DNA from 2 places in the Streptomyces sp. NPDC033221 genome. Region 2 is predicted to be linked to the other one. Evidence: predicted binding sites of a transcription regulator. Region 2 holds the regulator's gene; the other holds the start of a gene.
The links. Region 2 encodes HspR, which represses chaperone genes until heat shock. Its sites were predicted from a motif close to TTGAGNNNNNNNNNCTCAA; they were not measured.
Positions count from the first base shown of each region.

Region 1: the regulator HspR is predicted to act here: its motif matches at 6,735-6,753, upstream of lon (endopeptidase La).

Region 1 covers NZ_JBVIQN010000040.1:59,698-71,513, reverse strand. Annotated here, with positions in the region: gene ACZ53K_RS36355 (TetR/AcrR family transcriptional regulator) at 1-330, shown strand, start outside; gene ACZ53K_RS36350 (cytochrome P450 family protein) at 367-1,749, shown strand; gene ACZ53K_RS36345 (MarR family winged helix-turn-helix transcriptional regulator) at 1,880-2,383, opposite strand; gene ACZ53K_RS36340 (lysozyme) at 2,697-3,554, shown strand; gene ACZ53K_RS36335 (Uma2 family endonuclease) at 3,609-4,166, opposite strand; gene lon (endopeptidase La) at 4,304-6,712, opposite strand; gene ACZ53K_RS36325 (VOC family protein) at 7,009-7,392, opposite strand; gene ACZ53K_RS36320 (rhomboid-like protein) at 7,501-8,187, opposite strand; gene ACZ53K_RS36315 (spermidine synthase family protein) at 8,507-9,220, shown strand; gene ACZ53K_RS36310 (response regulator transcription factor) at 9,299-10,039, shown strand; gene ACZ53K_RS36305 (HAMP domain-containing sensor histidine kinase) at 10,036-11,217, shown strand; gene ACZ53K_RS36300 (multifunctional oxoglutarate decarboxylase/oxoglutarate dehydrogenase thiamine pyrophosphate-binding subunit/dihydrolipoyllysine-residue succinyltransferase subunit) at 11,455-11,816, shown strand, end outside.
Region 2 covers NZ_JBVIQN010000037.1:81,954-93,769, forward strand. Annotated here, with positions in the region: gene clpB (ATP-dependent chaperone ClpB) at 1-1,011, opposite strand, end outside; gene ACZ53K_RS34970 (pyridoxamine 5'-phosphate oxidase family protein) at 1,450-1,854, shown strand; gene ACZ53K_RS34975 (hypothetical protein) at 1,994-2,227, shown strand; gene ACZ53K_RS34980 (hypothetical protein) at 2,224-2,628, shown strand; gene ACZ53K_RS34985 (heat shock protein transcriptional repressor HspR) at 2,720-3,172, opposite strand; gene dnaJ (molecular chaperone DnaJ) at 3,178-4,359, opposite strand; gene grpE (nucleotide exchange factor GrpE) at 4,402-5,064, opposite strand; gene dnaK (molecular chaperone DnaK) at 5,061-6,929, opposite strand; gene ACZ53K_RS35005 ((Fe-S)-binding protein) at 7,281-9,548, shown strand; gene ACZ53K_RS35010 (trypsin-like serine peptidase) at 9,718-10,527, shown strand; gene ACZ53K_RS35015 (hypothetical protein) at 10,643-11,062, shown strand; gene ACZ53K_RS35020 (AraC family transcriptional regulator) at 11,259-11,816, shown strand, end outside.

The DNA.
Region 1 (11,816 bases), on a different contig from region 2:
GAGGCGGGCACCGACACGCTGCGCTCCCAGCTGTCCACCCTGCGCGCCCACGGTCTGGTGCGCGAAGACCTGACCGTCGACCAGCAGATGTACGTCTGCATGTCGACAGCCACCGGCTTCTTCCAGGCCGAGGTGCTGTTTCCCGAACGCGCTCCGGCCCGGGACGAGGAGCGGGCCGACCTGCTGTGCCACACGGTCCGCAACGCCCTGGAGTCGCCCGGCGAGCCCGACCCGCAGGTCACCGCCGCGGCGGCCCCCGCCATCGTCAAGCGCTTCGCGCGCCTGGAGGAGCTGAGCCGGCAGGAAGTGCGGCGCCAGCTCCGCCAGTGACCCCCGGTCACACCCTGATCAGGAGGAGAACGCACGATGACCACATCGCACACCGAGTCCACGGCGGTCACCCCGCCCGACTCCACCACCTCCCCCTCGACCACCACCATCGAGCCCACCGCCGACGCCACCACGCTGCCCTCCTACGTCGGGCTGCACCCCGGCGAGCCGAACCTGATGGAACCGGAGCTGCTCGACAACCCGTACACCGGGTACGGCACGCTGCGCGAACAGGCCCCGCTCGTCCGCGCCCGGTTCATCGACGACTCGCCCATCTGGCTGGTCACCCGCTTCGACGTGGTACGCGAGGTGATGCGCGACCAGCGCTTCGTCAACAACCCGACCCTGGTGCCCGGCAGCAGCGCGGACCAGGACCCGCGCGCCCGGCTGATCGAGCTGTTCGGCATACCCGAGCACCTGGCCCCGTACCTCGTGGACACCATCCTCACCAGCGACCCGCCGGACCACACCCGGCTGCGCCGCCTGGTCTCCCGGGCCTTCACCGCCCGCCGTATCCAGGACCTGCGGCCGCGCGTCGAGCGGATCACCGACGAGCTGCTGGACCAGTTGCCCGGACACGCCGAGAACGGTGTCGTCGACCTCGTCGAGCACTTCGCGTACCCGCTGCCCATCACGGTCATCTGTGAACTGGTCGGCATCGACGAGGAGGACCGGACACTGTGGCGGCGGTTCGGCGCCGACCTCGCCTCCCTGAACCCCAAGCGCATCGGCGCCACCATGCCCCAGATGATCGCGCACATCCACGAAGTGATCGACGAGCGCCGCGCGGCCCTGCGGGACGACCTGCTCAGCGGGCTCATCCGGGCGCAGGACGACGACGGCGGCAAGCTGAGCGACATCGAGATGGTCACCCTGGTCCTCACGCTGGTGCTGGCCGGCCACGAGACCACCGCCCACCTCATCAGCAACGGCACGCTCGCCCTGCTCACCCACCCCGACCAGCGGCGGCTGCTGGACGCGGACCCGGAGCTGCTGCCGCGCGCCGTCCATGAGCTGATGCGCTGGTGCGGGCCGATCCAGGCCACCCAGCTGCGGTACGCCACCGAGGACACCGAGGTGGCCGGGGTCCGGGTCAGCCGGGGTGACGCGCTGGTGTTCAGCCTCGTCGCCGCCAACCACGACCCGCGGCACTACACCGAGCCGGAGCGGCTCGACCTGACGCGGCAGCCGGCGGGCCGCGCCGAGGACCACGTGGGCTTCGGCCACGGGATGCACTACTGCCTGGGCGCCACGCTGGCCCGGCAGGAGGCGGAAGTCGCTTACGGCAAGCTGCTCGCGCGCTACCCGGACCTGGCGCTCGCCCTCACCCCGGAACAACTGGAGGAACAGGAACGTCTGCGCCAGCCCGGCACCTGGCGGCTGCGCCGGCTGCCGCTGCGGCTGCGCGCGGAGAACTGACCCGCCCGAGATGCCGGCCGTCCGCGGAGGAGGCGGCCGTCACGGATGACCGACCGAGAGCCGGTGCGCCAGGGCCCGCAGGGGCCCGCGCGCACCGGCTTCTCCCCTGCCCACCATCCCTCTCACGCCCCTACCGGCCGTCCCGCTCCCCCTTGCCGGCGGCCCCGCACCCCTCTTCCGCGTCCTGCTCCCCGTTCAACCGGTGCAGCAGCCGGGCCAGTTCCGCGACCTCGCGGCGGTCCCAGGAGGCGAGCCGTCGCGCGTACTGGGCGCGGCGGCTGTTGCGTACGCGGCCGAACCGGTCGCGGCCCTCGTCCGTGAGCCGGACCAGGACGGCCCGCCCGTCGGCCGGGTCCGGCTCGCGGGCGATCAGACCGAGGTCCTCCAGGGCACGCAGCTGCCGGCTCATCGTCGCCTTGCCCACGCCGAAGTAGCCGGCGAGTTCGGTGGCCCGCTGCTGCCCCGCGTCGGCGAGCCGTACGAGCAGGCCGTACGCGGCCGACTCCAGCTCCGGGTGCACCTCCCGCGCCAGCTCGCCGGACGTGGCGCGGGCGCGGCGCAGGAAGACCGCCAGCTCCCGCTCCAAGGAGAGGAACACCTGGTCCACACCACTGGGTTCGTCCGCCCCGGCCATGCCGTCGGATCTGGTGTCGTGCACGTCAGCGCCCTCTCCCGCTTTCCGGACCGTGAAAGTTTCTTCCAGCGACGGCCGAAGCCGCAGCTTGTCCAGTATTTCGCAGGATTAGACCAACGGAAGCCCGGCTCCCCTCTTTGCCCCTTGCATCTACGCGCGTACCGTCAACCGCACGCACTTGGCATGACCACACCACACGGGTCGGTGCGGCCGCACCACTCCCCTCGTTCCGCTCCGCGCGCCCCACGGCGCGCCGCGGCCCGCCCGGCCGGTCCCCCCTCAGGTCAGTTCACCGAAATCCTCGGAGGCACGTATGCCCGTGCACAGATCCGGCCCCGCCGCCCGTCGCCGCCCGCACCCGACGGCGGCCCTGCCCGGCATCCTCCTCGCCGTCCTGGCCCTCCTCCTCGGACTGCCCGGCACCGCCGGCGCCACCCCGCACGGCCCGGCCCCCGAACCCACCCACCCCGGCCAGGACTGGGCCGGCTCCCAGATCGCCCGGCACGAGGGCGACGCGCCGGGCGAGGCGCCACCCCCCACCCTCGCCTCCGTAGAAGGCGTCGACGTCAGCAGCCACAACGGCAACGTCCCCTGGCAGACCCTGTGGAACGGCGGAGTCCGCTTCGCCTACGTCAAGGCCACCGAATCCACCAGCTACACCAACCCCTACTTCGCCCAGCAGTACAACGGCTCCTACAACGTCGGCATGATCCGCGGCGCCTACCACTTCGCCACCCCGGACACCTCCAGCGGCGCCGCCCAGGCCACCTACTTCGCGGACCACGGCGGCGGCTGGTCCAAGGACGGACGCACCCTGCCCGGCGCCCTCGACATGGAGTACAACCCGTACGGCTCGACCTGCTACGGCAAGAGCCCGTCCGGCCTGGTCAGCTGGATGAAGGACTTCTTCGCCACCTACAAGGCACGCACCGGCAGGGACGCCGTCATCTACACCTCCACCAGCTGGTGGAAACAGTGCACCGGCAACTACACCGGCTTCGGCTCCGTCAACCCCCTGTGGATCCCCCGCTACGGCTCCTCGGCCGGCGAACTCCCGGCGGGCTGGGACTTCCACACCATCTGGCAGTACACGTCGTCGGGCACCACGGTCGGTGACCGGAACCGGTTCAACGGGGCGTATGAGCGGTTGCAGGCGTTGGCTGACGGGTGAGACGCGGCCGGGCCCAGGCGCGGGGTGCGTCGGGGCCCGGGGCGGCGTGCGCCGTCACTCCCGGCCGAATTCCGCCGTCTCCAGCGTCAGGCCGACGACTGTCCCGGTCAGGTCGACCGGATCGCCGAACTTGATGACCGGGCCGAGGCGGTAGGAGCCGTCCTGGGGATCCGTGTAGAGGTGGCACTGCCCGAGATACGGATCGACGATGAGGTAGACGGGCACTCCTGCCAGCGCGTAGGCGTCCTTTTTGGGGCCGTAGTCGTTGCGCGACGTGTCCTTGAAGATGACTTCAGCGACGAAGTCGATGTCCTGGTACCGCCAGCGCCCCTTCTCGTCGCTCTCCGCGCCCTCCCTCAGCGCGATCACGTCGGAAGCGAAACCGTTGAGGCGGCCGGGAAAGTCGATGCGAACATCGGACTTCACTCGCTTCCTCGGATAGCGGGTCCGCAACTGGTCATAGATCGAAGCGATGATGTCCCAGTGGTTGTCCCGTTGCGGCGACATGAAAATGGCCCGCTCCAGCCAGTCGAACATCATGTCCAGGCTGAGCTCGTCGCTGTCGGCCATCTCGATCTCGATCCTGTTGTCGGTCAGCTCGATGGTCATCATGCGCTCCTCCCCACCGCCGCGAAGTGCGGGCAGTCGCGCAGTACAACGATACGCACGGTGGCCCGGAGTCCCCTGACACGCGCGGCCCGGAGCCCCCGTGTCAGGGGACTCCGGGCCGCTGTGGCCGGCCGCGTCCGTCACGCCGCGACCGGGACCTCCGGAGCGGCCGGGGCCGAGGCCGGGGTCAGGGCCAGTTCGAGGACCTGACGGACGTCGGAGACCGGGTGGACGTCCAGCTTCTCCAGGATCTCCGCGGGCACGTCGTCCAGGTCCGGCTCGTTGCGCTTGGGGATGACCACGGTCGTGATCCCCGCCCGGTGCGCCGCGAGCAGCTTCTGCTTGACGCCGCCGATCGGCAGCACCCGCCCGGTCAGCGAGACCTCACCGGTCATCGCCACATCCGGGCGCACCTGCCGCCCGGACAGCAGCGAGGCCAGCGCCGTCGTCATCGTCACGCCCGCGCTCGGACCGTCCTTCGGCACGGCACCCGCCGGTACGTGCAGATGGACGCCCCGCTCCTTCAAATCACCCACCGGCAGCTCCAGTTCCGCGCCGTGCGAGCGCAAGAAGGACAGCGCGATGTGCGCGGACTCCTTCATCACGTCGCCCAGCTGGCCGGTGAGCTGGAGCCCGGACGCGCCGGTCTCCGGGTCGGCGAGCGAGGCCTCGACGTAGAGCACGTCACCGCCCGCGCCGGTGACCGCCAGACCCGTGACCACACCGGGTACGGACGTCCGCCGCTCGGACGGGTCCTGCGCCGCCTCCGGGGTGTGGTGCGGCCGCCCGATCAGCGGGCGCAGTTCCTCCACGCCCACCGTGAACGGCAGGTCACGCTCGCCCAGTTCACTCTGTGCCGCGACCTTGCGCAGCAGCCGCCCCACGGCCCGCTCCAGATTCCGTACGCCCGCCTCGCGGGTGTACTCCCCGGCCAGCTTGCGCAGCGCCCCGTCCGTGAGCGTGACCTCGCCGGACTCCAGGCCGGCCCGCTCCAGCTGACGCGGCAGCAGGTGGTCCCGGGCGATGACGACCTTCTCGTCCTGGGTGTAACCGTCCAGCCGGACCAGCTCCATACGGTCGAGCAGCGGCTCCGGGATGGCCTCCAGGACGTTGGCGGTGGCCAGGAAGACCACGTCGCTCAGGTCCAGCTCGACCTCCAGGTAATGGTCACGGAACGTGTGGTTCTGCGCCGGGTCGAGGACTTCGAGGAGAGCCGCCGCCGGGTCGCCCCGGAAGTCCGAGCCCACCTTGTCGATCTCGTCGAGCAGGACGACCGGATTCATCGAACCGGCCTCCTTGATGGCACGCACGATACGGCCGGGCAGCGCGCCGACATACGTACGCCGGTGACCGCGGATCTCCGCCTCGTCCCGTACGCCGCCGAGCGCGACCCGTACGAACTTGCGGCCCATCGCACGGGCCACGGACTCACCCAGCGACGTCTTGCCGACACCGGGCGGCCCGACCAGCGCCAGGACCGCACCCCCACGGCGCCCGCCGACCAAGCCGAGACCACGGTCCGCGCGCCGCTTGCGCACGGCCAGGTACTCGGTGATCCGCTCCTTGACGTCCTCCAGGCCCGCGTGGTCGGCGTCCAGGATCTCCTTCGCGCCGGGGATGTCGTACGCGTCCTCCGTACGCTCGTTCCACGGCAGCTCCAGCACCGTGTCCAGCCAGGTCCTGATCCAGCTGCCCTCGGGGCTCTGGTCGCTGGACCGCTCCAGCTTGTCGACCTCCTTGAGGGCCGCCTTGCGGACGCCCTCGGGCAACTGGGCGGCCTCCACGCGGGCGCGGTAATCCTCGCCCTCGTCTTCCGGGTCGCCGTTCAGCTCCGCCAGCTCCTTGCGTACGGCCTCCATCTGGCGGCGCAACAGGAACTCGCGCTGCTGCTTGTCGACGCCCTCCTGGACGTCCTTGGCGATGGACTCCGCCACGTCCTGCTCGGCGAGGTGCTCGCGGAGTGCTTCGGTGGCCTGCTTCAGGCGCGCCACCGGGTCGGTGGTCTCCAGCAGGCGCACCTTCTGCTCGGTGCTCAGGAACGGCGAGTAGCCCGAGTTGTCCGCCAGCTGCGAGACATCCTCGATCTGCTGCACCCGGTCCACGACCTGCCAGGCACCGCGCTTCTTGAGCCAGTCGGTGGCCAGCGCCTTGTACTCCTTGACCAGCTCGGTGACGGCACCGGGCAGCGGGTCGGGCACCGTCTCGTCGACAGTGGTGCCCTCCACCCACAGGGCGGCGCCGGGACCGGTGGTACCCGCGCCGATCCGCACACGGCCGAGACCGCGTATCAGCGCACCCGGGTCCCCATCGGAAAGGCGCCCGACCTGCTCCACGCGGCCGAGCACACCGATCGCCGCGTACGCGCCGTCAACCCGGGGCACAAGCAGCACCCGCGGCTTGTTACCCGGTTCAGCGGCGGACTGCGCGGCCTCCACGGCGGCCCGCACGTCCGCCTCGGACAGGTCCAGGGGCACCACCATGCCGGGCAGCACTACCTCGTCATCGAGGGGCAGCACGGGCAGAGTGAGCGAGGTGGACGTCGAAGCCATGATCTCCCCTTCGGCAGGCAAGTTGAGCTATGCCCACTCAATGCGTTTGGGGTGGTGGATGTTCCCTGGTCCCTGTTCGCTGTGAGCGATCACCCACATACCGGTGTTCGGGTGTCCCGCCGCGGGGGTGCGGTTCGGGTGTCCTCAAACGCCGGACGGGCTTGAATTGGCGCTGGTCGGGAGGGGGGACAGGCTGGCTGGCTGCGCCTACGGTTCGGTGAGTGGGGGCGCGCGAGCGGCGCGGTCTGTGCGTGGGTGGGGGCCCGGGCCCCAGCGGCCAACCCACCGAACCCCGACTACCCCTGAGCCATGTACATCAGCTCCCAGACATGCCCATCCAGATCCTGGAAACTGGCCCCATACATGGGCCCAGCCTCCATAACCGGCTTCCACACCCCCGCCCCACCCTCGCGAGCCTTGGCGAGCATCGTGTCGACCTCGTCGCGGCTGTCGCAGGACAGGCAGGTGAGGACTTCCGTCGTCTTCGTGGCGTCGGCGATGTCGCCGTTGATGAAGTCCCGGAAGCGGTCTTCCTGGAGGAGCATGACGCAGATGTTCTCTTCGACGATCATGCACAGGGTGTGCTCGTCGGAGAACTGCGGGTTGAAGGTGAAGCCGAGGCGGGTGAAGAATTCGCGGGATGCGGCGATGTCCTTGACCGGCAGGTTCACGAAGATCATGCGCATGGTGTGGGCCTCTTCCTGACGGAGCGGGGCCCCGGTCGTCGCGGCCGGGTGCAACCCTCGCTCCACCTCCCCGTGAAGCCGTGGAGAAGCGTGTTCAGGAAGCTAGCAACGGCCACTGACAATCGCCCCCCGGTGCGGCCCGCCCGGCCGTCCCAGGAGGGGCCGGGCGAGCGTGCCGAGGATGAGGGCGAGGAGGTGGCCCGCGTCGCTGACGGGGTCGCCGGAGACCAGGAGGCTGGTGACGGCGAACCAGGTCACGCCTGCCAGGAGCGGCCATCGGGCCCAGGCGGGCAGCAGGCCCGCCAGGGCACCGGTGCAGGCCATCACGCCGAAGCTGATGCCGTAGTCGAGGCGTTGCAGGGAGTCGGCGGGGAGGTGGCCGAGGGCGACCGCGGCGCCGACCGGGAGTTCGGTGGCGAGGGTGGCGATCGCGTGGCCGCCGAAGAAGACCGCGGCGGTCCGCAGGGCGCCGGCCCGGCGTTCCAGTGCGGTCAGGACGAAGAGGAAGGCGATGGCGTACGCGGAGGTCATGCCGCCGGCGATCCACAGGGCGCTGGCGACGAGGACCAGCAGCGGAGCGTGCGCCAGGTGTTCGACGTCGGTGCTGGAGCTCTGGAGCAGGGCGTGGACGAGGTCGGGGTCGGCGTGTTCGGCGAAGAGGGAGGTCGCGACGAGGAGGGCGGTGTAGGCGAAGGTGAAGGGGGTGCTCAGGGGGCCGGGGAGCAGGCGCCAGGGTCTGGGCAGGCTCCGCGCCGGCCGGACGGCTCGCGGGAGGCCGGGGCGCGCCACGATGTCGACCCTCGGCGCCGGTTCGCGCTGCCTCGGTACTCCGTTCAGAGGCTCCGCCTCCCCGCTTCGCGTTCCCGCGGAAGAGGCCGTTTGCCCGGTGGGGGCTCCCTCGTGGGGTGGCGTCTCCTCGGAGGCGTCTGCCGCGTTCGCCCGGCTCACTGGTGCCTGGCCCCTTCCGTTCGTGCCCCTCTGAGGTCTACGTAGGGCACAGCCTGCACGTTCATTCCATGAGCCCGCTGTGTGCGTGAGGTGCGTCACGCACCGGCGGCCCGGGAAACCGGTTGGACCCGTGGCGCACCGGTTCGCCAGGATGGCCGCCATGTCCGTCCCCGCACAGGTAACCGGTTCGCCCGCGCCCGGCAGTGGGCCGCGGGTCCTCGACCGCCGTGAGGGCCCGTACGGCGAGGTCGTCCTGCGGGAGCGGGGCGCGCACTTCGAGATCATCGCCAACGGGTGTTTTCTGATGGACACCTCGGACGGGCGCTCCGAGCGGCTGCTGGTGGATGCGGCGCTGGGGGAACTGGGGCGCGAACGGGCGCTGCCCAGTGTGCTGATCGGCGGGCTGGGGGTGGGGTTTTCGCTGGTCAGAGCGGTGGAGGAGGCCCGTTGGGGGCGGATCACCGTGGTGGAGCGGGAGGCCGCGGTCATCGACTGGCACCGTGGCGGGCCGCTGTCCGCCGTGTCGGGGGCGGCGTTCGACGATGCCCGTACCGAGATCGTCGCCGCCGATCTGGTCGCGTACGTGCGGGAGGGCGCCGGGGCGCGGACCTTCGACGCGCTGTGCCTGGACATCGACAACGGGCCGGAGTGGACGGTCACCGAGGACAACGGCGGCCTCTACTCCCCCGCCGGTCTCGCGGCCTGCCGGGAGCGGCTGACGCCCGGCGGTGTGCTCGCGGTGTGGTCGGCGCAGCCGTCGTCCGCGTTCGAGGATGCCCTGCGAAATGCCGGGTTCACCGGCGTACGTACCGAAGAGATCCCCGTTGTCCGAGGCGTCCCCGACGTGGTGCACCTCGCGCGCAAGGGCGCGTAGCCGACGGTCACACCCTGCCCTTACGCTGCTGCCCAGCAGTACGCGACCATGCAGCACGGGGACACGCAGGGGCGGGCGATGGATCAGACGCAGACCACCCAGGGCGGCACCGCCGCGGCCACGCCCGGCGCCCAGCGCCGGATCCTCGTCGTGGAGGACGACCCGACGATCGTGGACGCCATCGCGGCCCGGCTGCGCGCCGAGGGTTTCCAGGTGCAGACGGCCACCGACGGGCCGGCCGCGGTGGACACCGCGGAGGCGTGGCAGCCGGACCTGCTGGTCCTGGATGTGATGCTGCCGGGCTTCGACGGGCTGGAGGTGTGCCGCCGGGTGCAGGCGCGGCGCCCGGTGCCGGTCATGATGCTCACGGCGCGCGACGACGAGACGGACATGCTGGTCGGGCTCGGTGTCGGCGCGGACGATTACATGACCAAACCGTTCTCCATGCGGGAGCTGGCGGCCCGGGTGCACGTACTGCTGCGGCGTGTGGAGCGGGCGGCGCTGGCCGCGCACACACCGCGCAGCGGCATTCTGCGCCTGGGTGAGCTGGAGATCGACCACGCGCAGCGCCGGGTGCGGGTGCGCGGCACGGACGTACATCTGACGCCGACCGAGTTCGACCTGCTGGTGTGCCTGGCGAACACGCCGCGCGCGGTGCTCTCCCGTGAGCAGTTGCTGGCCGAGGTGTGGGACTGGGCGGACGCCTCCGGCACCCGTACGGTCGACAGCCACATCAAGGCGCTGCGCCGCAAGATCGGCGCGGAGCGCATCCGTACGGTGCACGGTGTCGGGTACGCGCTGGAGACTCCGCCGGTATGACGGCTCCCACCCGCCAGCGGGAGCGGGCCGGACGCCAGGACCGCGAGCACCCGCCGGACGGGCTGCGGGAGCGGGTCTGGGACCCGTTCTGGCGGCGGGTCTGGGAGGGGCTGCGCCCGCTGGACCCGTACCGCTCGGTCAAGGCGGCGCTCGGCGCGCTGGTCATCGTCTCGGTGATCATCACGACGCTGCTGGTGTTCGTCGCCATCCACTCCGACACCGAGCTGCGGGTCATCACGGTCTTCTCGATCATCGCTTCGCTGCTGGTCACCCAGTTCGTCGCGCAGGGTCTGACCGCACCGCTGGACGACATGACGGACGTGACCCGGGCGATGGCGGACGGTGACTACACCCGCCGGGTGCGCGGCGGGCGGCGCGACGAGTTCGGTGACCTGGCGGACGCGTTCAACCGGATGGCCGCCGACCTGGAGGCGGTGGACACCCACCGCAAGGAGCTGGTCGCCAACGTCTCGCACGAGCTGCGCACCCCGATAGCGGCCCTGCGCGCCGTCCTGGAGAACGTGGTGGACGGGGTCTGCGAGCCCGATCCGGAGACGATGCGTACGGCGCTGAAGCAGACGGAACGGCTGGGGCGGCTGGTGGAGCATCTGCTGGACCTGTCGCGGCTGGACAACGGTGTGGTGCCGCTGCACGCCCGCCGCTTCGAGGTGTGGCCGTACCTGTCGGGGGTGCTGAAGGAGGCCAACATGAGCCGCGGCGCCTCGACGCTGTCGGGGCTCGCCGGCTCCGGCACCCACACCCGTACGGATGTCCATCTGCACCTGGACGTCTCGCCGCCGGAGCTGACCGCGTACGCGGACGCCGAGCGGCTCCACCAGGTCGTGGCGAACCTGATCGACAACGCCATCAAGCACAGCCCGCGGCACGGCCGGGTCACGGTACGGGCGCGGCGCGGCGAGGCGCCCGGGGGCCTGGAGCTGGAGGTGCAGGACGAGGGTCCGGGCATCCCGGAGGCCGAGCGGCACCACGTCTTCGAGCGTTTCAACCGGGGCGACCCGGCGACGCCGGGGCCGGGCAGCGACGGCGGTACGGGGCTGGGCCTGGCGATCGCGCGCTGGGCGGTGGATCTGCACGGGGGCCGTATCCGGGTCGCCGAATCGCCTCGCGGCTGCCGTATCCGCGTCACTCTTCCGGGGAGCGACTCCGTACGGGGCTGACGTCGGGTGTCGTAGGGTCGGTGGTGGAAGCACACAGTCCTGGGTGCGGCGGCGATGCCGCGTACCCGAACGCAGGCAAACCAAGTGTGTTTCCCACCAAGTCATGCCCCGAAACCCGCTGCGGAATGTGACGTGCGCGACGACTGACGGCCCCGGACTGCACCAAAGGTCCGGAGAGGCGTAGCCTTTATTCCCGCTGTCCACCACCTTAGGAAGCGGAAGAGGGCGGTTGCCGCCGTGTCGCCACAGTCCCCCAACAGTTCGAGCACTTCGACTGACCAAGAGGGGCAGGGTAAGAACCCTGCTGCCGCGTTCGGTCCGAATGAGTGGCTCGTCGACGAGATCTACCAGCAGTACCTCCAGGACCCGAACTCGGTAGACCGAGCCTGGTGGGACTTCTTCGCCGACTACAAGCCGGGAGCGGGCGCCAGCACGCCGGCCCCGGCGAGTGAAGGCAGCCCCGCCGCTCCGGCCTCCGGAACGCCCCAGGCGGCGCCGAACGCGCCCGCGGCACCCGCCGCGCAGCAGCCCGCGCCGAAGGCCGCCGCGCCCGCCGCGGCGCAGCCCGCCGCCCCGGCCAAGCCCGCCGCGAGCGCCCC
Region 2 (11,816 bases):
CTGCTGGAAGCGCCGCTCCAGCGCCGGGTCCTTCTCGATGCGCTCGCGGTACTCGTCCAGGGTCGTGGCGCCGACCATGCGCAGCTCGCCGCGGGCCAGCATCGGCTTGAGCATGTTGCCCGCGTCCATGGCGGAGTCGCCGCCGGCGCCGGTGCCGACGACCGTGTGCAGCTCGTCGATGAAGGTGATGATCTGGCCGTCGCTGGACTTGATCTCCGCCAGTACGGTCTTGAGGCGCTCCTCGAACTCGCCGCGGTACTTCGCGCCCGCGACCATCGCACCCAGGTCCAGCGCCACCAGCCGCTTGTCGCGCAGCGACTCGGGAACGTCGCCCTTCACTATCCGCTGCGCCAGGCCCTCGACGACGGCGGTCTTGCCGACGCCGGGCTCGCCGATCAGCACCGGGTTGTTCTTCGTGCGCCGCGAGAGCACCTGCACCACGCGGCGGATCTCCTGGTCACGGCCGATGACCGGGTCCAGTTTGCCCTCGCGCGCGGCCGCCGTGAAGTCCGTGCCGAACTTCTCCAGCGCCTTGTACGTGCCCTCCGGGTCCGGGTTGGTCACCCGCCGGCCGCCCCGGCTGTCCTCGAAGGCGCTCAGCAGCTTCTTGGCCGTGGCGCCCTGCTGGGCCAGCAGTTCGCCGGTGCGGCCGCCCTTGGCGGCGATGCCGATGAGGAGGTGCTCGGTGGAGATGAAGTCGTCGCCCAGCTCCTTCGCGCGCTGCGCGGCGTCGGCGATGACGGCCAGCGTGTCGCGGTCGGGCTGCGGCGGGGCGACCGTGGAACCCTGGACGCTGGGCAGTGCGGCCAGCTGGCGCTCGGCGCCGGAGCGCAGCGTGGCGGCGTCCGCCTCGACGGCCGCCAGCAGGTCCAGGACGTTCTCGTTGTCGGTGCCGGTGAGCAGCGCGAGCAGCAGATGCACGGGGGTCATGTCCGCGTGTCCCGCCGTCACCGCCCGCTCGTTGGCGGCGCTCAGCGCCTCCCGGCTCTTGTTGGTCAGCTCGGCGTCCACTCGCGCGCTCCTCCTTGTGCTCGTGTGCGTGATCGGTGCCGTGGTCCGGCAGCGAAACCTGCTCAGCTCAACGTCCGATAAGTTGAGTCTATTCCACTCAACGCGGTTCTGGGGGACTCTACGGTGTCTTCCGGCCCTTCTACGGGTGCACCGGACGGCCCGGACCATGCCATGCCGGTCGCACGCAATCGCCCCGGAGGCGCTCTCCGCATCGCCGTACGGCCGTCGGCGTACCGCTGCAGCCGCCGCCCGACCTGCCTCCGTCGTCCCGATCCGGGCCGGCCGCCACCGTCGTGCGCCCGCCCGCGTCCCGTGGCCCGCCAGCAGGGCGTACGGAGGTTTCACGGCACCTTCACGACTCCTCCACGCCGTGCGCGCTGTCCCTTTGCAGCCCCTCCGCACGACACCCCCACAGGAACCCCAATTACTCTTCCGGTCATGGCCCACGACCTGGATGACCTCAGCCCCGAGTACCTCGCCTTCTGGAGCGAGCACCTCCTGTGCACGCTGACCACCCTGCGCCCCGACGGCACGCCGCACGTCGTCCCGGTCGGTGTCACCTTCGACGCGAACCAGCGCATCGCCCGCGTGATCACCCGTAAGGACAGCAGCAAGGTCGGACACGTCCTCGCGGGCGGCCCGGACGGCGCCCGGGTCGCGGTGTGCCAGATGCTCGGCAGGCGGTGGGCCACCCTGGAGGGCGTCGCCCGTATCCGTACGGACGCGGACGTGGTGGCGGACGCGGTACGGCGCTACGCCGAGCGGTACGGACGCACCCCGACCCCCAAGCCGGACCGGGTGATGATCGAGATCACCGTGACCAAGGCGCTGGGCCGGGCCTGACCACCGGCCGGCCAGGTCCGTACCTGGCCGGATCCGGACGCCGGGGCTCCGCTGCTCCGGCTGCCCTGCTATGCCGATTGCGGAGACACCCGTTCGCGATACGGAGCTTCGCGAACGCATCACGGCAGCAGGAGAGCGCATGGCGCCTGGATCACGCCCCGAACCGATCAGTTCCCGTACCGGTGTCCGACCGGCCCCCGCCCGCGCCGAACTGTGCCCCCGGTGCGGCGGACAGCTCGCCGTCAACCAGGACGGCTGGAAGATCTGCCACGCGTGCGGATACGCCTCGCCGCCCGGCACCGCCCCTCCACCCCGCCGCTCGCGCGGCGGTATCGTCACCCCCACACTCGCCACGTCCCGGGGGGCACGATGAACTCGGTCCGAGTGACGGCGATCGCCTGCCTCATGCCGCTGTCGGGGCTGGACGACGACCCGTTCCTGGTGGACGACCGCAGCCAGCACGCCATGTGCGCCCAGTGGGCACAGGCCCGCGCCTACCACCTGACCTGCCGGCTCAGCGTGCACCAGCTGCGCGCCGACCACACCGCGCTGTGGCAGGACGTGGAGGCCGGGCTGGTCGACGTGTTCGTCGCCGCCAACCGCCGCGCCCTGGAGAACGCCATCGCCTCGGCCGACGAGTTCACCGCCCGGTGCGCCGCCGCCGGCGTCCGGCTGGAGATCGCCGACTACGACGAGCCGGTCTACACCACCGCCATGAAATCCCACGTCCACCGCCGCCTGTCCATGCCGACGGCCGGCTACAACGGCTGCTGAGCACACCGCCCGAAGCCCAGGGCACACGGCGAAGGCCGGGGCCGGGATGCGTGCGCACCCCGGCCCCGGCCTTCGAACGATCTGACGGCCGCTATTCGGACCGCTTCCTCGGACGCCACACGACCAGCGCGCCGGCCTGCTGGACATCCTGATAGGGCACCAGGTCCCGGCGGTACGAGGCGTGCACCGCCGCCTCCCGCTGCTGGATGGCGGCGGCCGCGCCCTCGACCGCGTGCTGGAGTTCGGCGACCCGCTGGCGCAGGGCCGTGACCTGGTTCTCCAGCTCGATGATGCGCTTGATGCCGGCGAGGTTGATGCCCTCGTCCTGCGACAACCGCTGCACTTCCCGGAGCAGTTCGATGTCCCGGGCCGAATAGCGCCGGCCGCGCCCTGCCGTACGGTCGGGCGAGACCAGCCCCAGGCGGTCGTACTGACGCAGCGTCTGCGGATGCAGGCCCGAGAGCTGGGCCGCGACGGAAATGACGTACACCGGCGACTCTTCGGTCAGTTCATACGGGTTCCGACGCCCGCCCCGGCCATCCATCCGACTCAAGCTCCCTTCGCGGCCTGGAACAGCTCCGCCCGCGGGTCCTCACCCGCGGTCGCCTCGCGGTAGGACTCCAGCGACTCCCGTGCGGTGTCGCCGAGGTCCTTGGGGACCTGCACCTCGACGGTGACCAGCAGGTCGCCACGGGTGCCGTCCTTGCGCGACGCGCCCTTGCCGCGCACGCGCATCGTACGTCCGTTGGGGGTCCCGGCCGGGAGTTTGAGCGTCACCGGCGGGCCGCCGAGTGTCGGCACCCGCACCTCGCCGCCCAGCGCCGCCTCCGGGAAGGTGACCGGGACGGTGACGGTGAGGTTGTCGCCCTTGCGGCCGAAGACCGGGTGGGCCTCGACGTGCACGACGACGTACAGGTCGCCGTTCGGGCCGCCGCGCTCGCCCGGGGTGCCCTTGCCGCGCAGCCGGATGCGCTGCCCGTCGGAGACGCCCGCCGGGATGCGCACCTGCATCGTGCGCGAACTGGTCGCCCGGCCGCTGCCCTTGCAGACGTCGCACGGGTTCTCCGCGATCAGGCCGCGGCCCTTGCAGTCCACACACGGGTCGGTGAGCGAGAAGCCGCCACCGCCGCCGCGGCTGACCTGTCCGGTGCCGACGCAGGTCGGGCACACCCGCGGCGTGCCGTTCTTGTCGCCGGTGCCCGAACACGCCTTGCAGGGCGCCTGGCTGGACATCCGCAGCGGGACCGTGGCCCCGTCCGCCGCCTCGGTGAAGCTGAGCGTCACCTCGGACTCGACGTCCTGGCCGCGGCGCGGCTGCGTACGCGTACCGCCGCCACCGCGGTTGAACAGCCCGCCGAAGACATCGCCGAGCCCGCCGCCGAAGCCGCCGCCCGCCGTGCCGCCCTGGGCACCGCCGCCTCCGAAGAGGTCACCGAGGTCGAAGTTGAACGATCCGCCACCGGCGCCGCCGGGGCCGGCGCGGAAGCCGCCGTTGCCGAACAGCGCCCGCGCCTCGTCGTACTCCTTGCGGCGCTTGGGGTCACCGAGGATGTCGTTGGCCTCGGAGATCTCCTTGAAGCGCTCCTCGGCCTTGGCGTCCCCCTTGTTGGCGTCCGGGTGGAACTCCCGGGCCAGCTTGCGGTACGCCTTCTTGATCTCCGCCTCGGTGGCGTCCTTCGGGACGCCGAGGACCTTGTAGTAGTCCTTCTCCACGAAGTCCTTGGTGTTCATCCCCGACGTCCCTCCTCCCGAACTGCTTCCCGTACCGCCGCGTCAGCCCTCCTCCGGGCCACCGCTCTCCTCGTCCGAAGCCTTGGCGTCGTCCTCCGAGGCGGCCTTGCCGGACTGCGCGCCCGGCTGCGGCTCGGCGACCGCGACCCGCGCGGGGCGGATCGTTCGTTCACCGATGCGATACCCCGGCTGGAGGATGGCGACGCACGTGGTCTCCGTGACATCCGGAGCGTACGAGTGCATCAGGGCCTCGTGGATCGTCGGGTCGAAGGGCTCGCCCTCCTTGCCGAACTGCTGGAGGCCCAGCTTCGCGGCCACCGTCTCCAGCGACTCGGCCACCGACTTGAAGCCGCCGACCAGCTCGCCGTGCTCCCGGGCCCGCCCGATGTCGTCGAGGACGGGCAGCAGCTCGGTGAGCAGATTCGCCGCGGCGACCTCCTTCACCGACACCCGGTCCCGCTCCACCCGGCGACGGTAGTTCTGGTACTCCGCCTGGAGCCGCTGGAGGTCCGCGGTGCGCTCGTTGAGCGCGGTACGCACCTGGTCCAGCTGCGCCGTGGCGGCTACGTCCTGGTTCGTTTCCCCGGCCGGGGCCGAGCCCGCCGTGTCGGCGGACTCGGCCTGCGCCGCGTCATCAGGGGTCTGTGCGGCTTCGGCGGGGACGTCGGGCTTCTTGTCCTCGAAGCCCGGAGTCTCCTCCGTCACGCGGCACCGTCCTTCTTCGGCTTCTCGTCGTCGACGATCTCGGCGTCCACGACATCGTCCTCGGCCTTGGCCTGCTGGCCGCCCGCGGCACCGGCGGCGCCCTCGGCACCGCCCGCGGCCGCACCGGCGCCCTGGGCGTCGGCGTACATGGCCTGTCCCAGCTTCTGGCTCACCGCGGCGACCTTCTCGGTCGCGGTGCGGATCTCGGCGGTGTCCTCGCCCTTGAGCTTCTCCTTCAGCTCACCGACGGCGGTCTCGACCTCGGTCTTCACCTCGGCGGGAACCTTGTCCTCGTTGTCCTTGAGGAACTTCTCCGTCTGGTAGACGAGCTGCTCGCCCTGGTTGCGGGACTCGGCGGCCTCGCGGCGGCGGTGGTCCTCGTCGGCGTACTGCTCGGCCTCCTGGCGCATCCGGTCGACCTCGTCCTTCGGCAGCGAGGAGCCGCCGGTGACGGTCATCTTCTGCTCCTTGCCGGTGCCGAGGTCCTTCGCCGCGACGTGCATGATGCCGTTCGCGTCGATGTCGAAGGTGACCTCGATCTGCGGCACGCCGCGCGGGGCCGGGGGCAGACCGGTCAGCTCGAACATGCCGAGCTTCTTGTTGTACGCCGCGATCTCGCGCTCGCCCTGGTAGACCTGGATCTGCACGGAGGGCTGGTTGTCCTCGGCGGTGGTGAAGATCTCCGAGCGCTTGGTCGGGATCGTCGTGTTCCGCTCGATGAGCTTGGTCATGATGCCGCCCTTGGTCTCGATACCGAGGGACAGCGGGGTGACGTCCAGCAGGAGGACGTCCTTGACCTCACCCTTGAGGACACCGGCCTGCAGCGACGCGCCGATGGCGACGACCTCGTCCGGGTTGACGCCCTTGTTGGCGTCCTTGCCGCCGGTCAGCTCCTTGACGAGCTCGGCGACGGCCGGCATCCGGGTCGAGCCGCCGACCAGGACCACGTGGTCGATCTCGGACAGCTCAATGCCGGCGTCCTTGATGACGTTGTGGAACGGGGTCTTGCAGCGCTCCAGGAGGTCCTGGGTCAGCTGCTGGAACTGCGCCCGGGTGAGCTTCTCGTCCAGGTGCAGCGGGCCCTCGGCGGAGGCGGTGATGTAGGGCAGGTTGATCGTCGTCTCGGTGGACGAGGACAGCTCGATCTTCGCCTTCTCCGCGGCCTCGCGCAGGCGCTGGAGCGCCATCTTGTCCTTGGAGAGGTCGACGCCGTGGCCGTTGTTGAACTGCTTGACCAGGTAGTCGACGACGCGCTGGTCCCAGTCGTCACCACCGAGGTGGTTGTCACCGTTGGTCGCCTTGACCTCGACGACACCGTCGCCGATCTCCAGCAGCGAGACGTCGAACGTACCGCCACCGAGGTCGAAGACCAGGATGGTCTGGTCGTCCTTCTCCAGGCCGTAGGCCAGGGCCGCGGCGGTGGGCTCGTTGACGATGCGCAGGACGTTCAGGCCCGCGATCTCGCCGGCCTCCTTGGTGGCCTGGCGCTCGGAGTCGTTGAAGTAGGCCGGAACGGTGATGACCGCGTCCGCGACCTTCTCGCCGAGGTAGGCCTCCGCGTCCCGCTTGAGCTTCTGCAGGATGAAGGCGCTCATCTGCTGCGGGTTGAAGTCCTTGCCGTCCAGGTTGACCTTCCAGTCAGTGCCCATGTGGCGCTTGACCGAACGGATCGTCCTGTCGACGTTGGTGACCGCCTGGCGCTTCGCGACCTCGCCGACCAGCACCTCGCCGTTCTTGGCGAAGGCGACGACGGACGGCGTGGTCCTGGCGCCCTCGGCGTTGGTGATGACGGTGGGCTCACCGCCTTCGAGAACACTGACGACGGAGTTCGTCGTGCCCAGGTCGATGCCGACCGCACGTGCCATTTCGATTCCTCCAGTGACTTGAGTGGAACAGGCTCAAGCGTGCAGCACCATCGCCAGCCTGTCAATTGACCTGAGCCGATCCCGCTCAACTTTCATGTCGGGCTTATCGTCACTCCCCGCTTCGGGGGACGCGGTCCGGGGTGGAAAGGGTTGCCTGCGCGACACAGATCACCGGCCGGGCGGCTTCATGGCGCTCGGGATACTGGGTAACCTCAGCGCAGACCCGAAAAGTTACTGCCTAGTAATCGCTGTAGTCCTTGAACCGCGGACTCCGTGTACCCCTCGTACGTACGCGCAGCCCCTCAAAGTATTCCCCGTAACCCCCGCACTCGCAGGCCCGAGGAGCCACCCATGCAACTCGCCGCGATCATCGTGTCGCTGGTCCTAATCGCGGTCGGCGTAGCACTGTTCGGCCGTGCCATCCTGCAGATCGTCCGCCAGCTGCGGCTCGGTCAGCCCGTGCCGGCCGGAACCCGGACCGACGACCCCACGCAACGCACGGTCACGGTGGTCAAGGAGTTCCTCGGCCACACCCGGATGAACCGCTGGGGCGTCGTGGGCGTGGCGCACTGGTTCGTGGCGGTGGGCTTCTTCTCGCTGCTGCTGACGATCGTCAACGCCATCGGGCAGCTCTTCAAGGCCGACTGGCTGCTGCCCGTCATCGGCGAGTGGGCGCCGTACAACGTCTTCGTCGAGTTCATCGGCACGATGACGGTGCTCGGCATCCTGGCCCTGATCGTCATCCGGCAGCTGAGCAAGCCCGGCAAGCCGGGCCGCAAGTCCCGCTTCGCCGGCTCCAACTTCGGCCAGGCGTACTTCGTCGAGGCGGTCATCCTGATCGTCGGCGTCTGCATCTTCATGCTGCACGCGCTGGAGGGCGCCCAGCACCACGTGGACGGCTACGAGTCCTCGTTCTTCATCTCGTACCCGGTGGTCTCGTGGCTGGAGGGCCTGGACGTCTCGACGCTCCAGAACCTCACCTACTTCTTCGCCGCCCTGAAGATCGCGACGTCCTTCATCTGGATGATCACGGTCGCGCTGAAGACCGACATGGGCGTGGCCTGGCACCGCTTCCTGGCCTTCCCGAACATCTGGTTCAAGCGCGAGGCCGACGGTGACGTGGCGCTCGGCGCGCTGCAGCCGATGACCAGCGCGGGCAAGCCGATCGACTTCGAGGACCCGGGCGAGGACGACCAGTTCGGCGTCTCCCAGATCGAGCACTTCTCCTGGAAGGGCCTGCTCGACTTCTCCACCTGCACCGAGTGCGGCCGCTGCCAGTCGCAGTGCCCCGCCTGGAACACCGGCAAGCCGCTGTCGCCGAAGCTGCTGATCATGGCGCTGCGCGACCACGCGCACGCCAAGGCCCCGTACCTGCTCGCCGGCGGCGGCAAGGACGAGGAGGGCGCCGAGAAGGCGACCGCCGCCCAGCTCAAGGACGTGCCCGCGGCGGCGCTCGCCGAGGCCGAGCGTCCGCTGGTCGGCACCCTGGAAGAGAACGGCGTCATCGACCCGGACGTGCTGTGGTCCTGCACCACCTGCGGCGCCTGCGTCGAGCAGTGCCCGGTCGACATCGAGCACATCGACCACATCGTCGACATGCGCCGCTACCAGGTCATGATCGAGTCCAGCTTCCCCAGCGAGGCCGGCACGATGCTGAAGAACCTGGAGAAGAAGGGCAACCCCTGGGGCCTCGCCAAGAAGCAGCGGCTGGCGTGGACCAAGGAGGTCGACTTCGAGGTCCCGGTCGTCGGCGCGGACGTCGAGGACCTCACCGAGGTCGAGTACCTGTACTGGGTCGGCTGCGCGGGCGCCCTGGAGGACCGCGCGAAGAAGACCACCAAGGCGTTCGCCGAGCTGCTGCACATCGCGGGCGTGAAGTTCGCGATCATGGGCGGCGACGAGAAGTGCACCGGTGACTCGCCGCGCCGGCTGGGCAACGAGTTCCTGTTCCAGCAGCTGGGCGCGGAGAACGTCGCCTCGCTCAACGCGGCCTTCGGCGAGGACGACGAGGACCCGGCGACGCGGAAGCCCAAGTCGGCGAAGAAGATCGTCGCCACCTGCCCGCACTGCTTCAACACGATCGCCAACGAGTACCCGCAGCTCGGCGGCGAGTACGAGGTCATCCACCACACCCAGCTGCTCCAGCACCTGATCGACGAGGGCAAGCTGACCCCCGTCACCCCGGTCGAGGGTCTGATCACGTACCACGACCCCTGCTACCTGGGCCGCCACAACAAGGTCTACACACCGCCGCGCGAGATCATCGCCAAGGTGCCCGGCCTGCGCAACGAGGAGATGCACCGCCACAAGGAGCGCGGCTTCTGCTGCGGCGCGGGCGGCGCGCGCATGTGGATGGAGGAGCGGATCGGCAAGCGCATCAACAACGAGCGCGTCGACGAGGCCCTGTCCCTCAACCCGGACATCGTCTCCACCGCCTGCCCGTTCTGCCTCGTCATGCTGACCGACTCGGTCAACGGCAAGAAGAACGACGGCAAGGCGAAGGAGTCCATCCAGGTCGTCGACGTGGCCCAGCTGCTGCTGGACTCCGTCAAGACCCCGGTCGACCCGGCGGGCGAAGAGGCCGCGGCGGACGCGCCGGAGCCGGAGCCGGTGAAGTAGCCGGTCCTTTTCGCACCCGGCCCGCGGCCGGTCCCGCTTCGGCGGGGCCGGCCGCGGGCGTGCGTGCGGGGTGCGTCCCGATGTTCGACGTGGTGTGTGTGCGGGGTGCGTCCCGACGTACCGAAGTCGTCGCGACGCACCGGGCCCGTCACGACGTACCGTCCCGTACATGAGATCCGCTTCCGCCGCCCTCGCCACGGCCGCCGCGCTCACCGCACTCGTCGCGCTCACCGGGTGCGGCGGCGCGTCGCAGGCGGCGGATCCCGCGCGGCCCGCCGCCCGGCCCTTCGAGGGCCTGCCCTTCGTCGGCGTGCTGATCGCCGGCGGCGAGCACTACTGCTCCGCGAGCGTCATCGACAGCCCGAAGGGCAACATGCTCGCCACCGCGGCGCACTGCGTCCACTTCGAGGGCGACGACGCGTCCGACGGGTACGAGCCCGGCCCGGTCACCGGCGACATCCAGTTCGCGCCACGCTTCTCCGGGGCCGGGGAGGGCACGTTCCCGTACGGGAAGTGGAAGGTCAGCGGCGTCCACGTACCCGAGTCGTGGACCGAGGAGGACGACGACCGGGGTGACTACGCTTTCCTCACCGTGGAGCCGGACGCGCAGGGCCGCTCCGTACAGGAGGTCGTCGGCGCGGCCTCCCCCGACTGGTCCTCGGGCCCGCGCCGGCACGTCACCGTCGTCGGCTATCCCAACGAGGCCCACAACCCCTCGAACCGCCCGATCACCTGCGCCACGGACACCCGCCGCGACGACGACGAGCCGTACATGGTCGAGATGAAGTGCGGCGGCTTCTACGACGGCACCAGCGGCGGCCCCTGGCTCGCCGACCACCGCGACGCCCGCCGCCCCGGCCGCCTGATCGGCGTGCTGAGCGGCGGCGACACCGATGACGAGTCGACGGCCGTCCTCTTCGGCAAGGAGGCGCGGGAGCTGTACGAGCGGGTGGCCCGGGGCGCGGCGAAGTCGGCCTGATCGCCACCGTCGCGTCCCGTCCCCGCCATTGCGCCATCCGGGACCGCCCTGCACCATCACCACCGACCGACGGTGCTACTGGGCCTCTTGGGGCTGGACAGGACACGGTGGACGCATGTCCGGACGAGGACGAGGCACGCCCGTACGCGGCCGAAGACGCGACCGAAGGCCCGGACGGGCAGGCGGCCGAGAAAGCGGCTCAGGACTCGGCCCGCCCGTCGTCCTCGCCCTCGCCGCGGCCCTCCTCACCGGCTGCGGCCCCCTCGGGGCCGCTCCATCCGACGGCCCCGGCCGCCCCGCGGCCCAGGCACGGCACCCCGCCGGCCCCGCGCACACCACCGTGCTGGCCCTCACCGACTTCGACGGCGACGGCCACGCCGACCTGGTCCTCCTCACCCGCCGCACCCCGGCCCAGGAGGCCCCCGCACCGGGCGCCCCCGCCCAGGACCGCATCCCCATCCACCCCGGCACCCCCACCGGCCCCGGCCCGACGGCCCAGGCCACCTTCTCCACCACCGCCTTCACCGACGGCTGACCCGTACGCGCCCCCGGAGCGGCGCCCAGCGCGTCCCGTAGGCGTGCCGTACACGTCCCGTGCACGGACACGTCCGCCACGGGCAACCCCCGTCGGCCCGCCGGAGGGTGCACCTATTCTTTCTCCCGTGCGCAGGTGAGGCAGCCGGGACCGGACGGACGGTTCTGTCTGCCCGGGGGAGAGGGTCGTACTGAACATGTCTGCGGAGCCGGGGGCCGCCACCCCGTCCGTGCCGTCCGTTCCTTCTGTGCTGTCCCTGCGGACGGCGGACCTGGACGAGGCACGGTGGGCGATCGCCGAGGCGTTCCACGCCAACCACATCGACCGGCTGTCCCGGGGCGACGGCGTGGACGCGTCCCTGGATGTCGTACAGCTGGGCGCGGTCACCGTCGGTGAGGTCGGGTTCGGCGCCGAGCTGCGGCTGCGGTTCGGCGAACTGGGCACGTACCACGTGGACGTGCCGCTGAGCGGCTCCATCCAGTGGCGGCAGGGGGCGCGGGCGGCGCAGACCACCACGCCGGACCGGGCCGGAGTGTTCCAGCCGGACGGTGCCACCACCATCGACCGGTGGAGCGGCGGCTGCCGGGTGCTGGCGGTGAAGATCCGTACGGCGGACCTGGAGCAGCATCTGGAACACCTGCTCGACAGGCCCGTCCGTACCCCGGTGCGCTTCGCCCCGGACTTCGACGTGTCCCGCGGGCCGGGGCTCGGCTGGGCCCGGCTGGTGCGGACGGCCGTACGGGACATCCAGGAC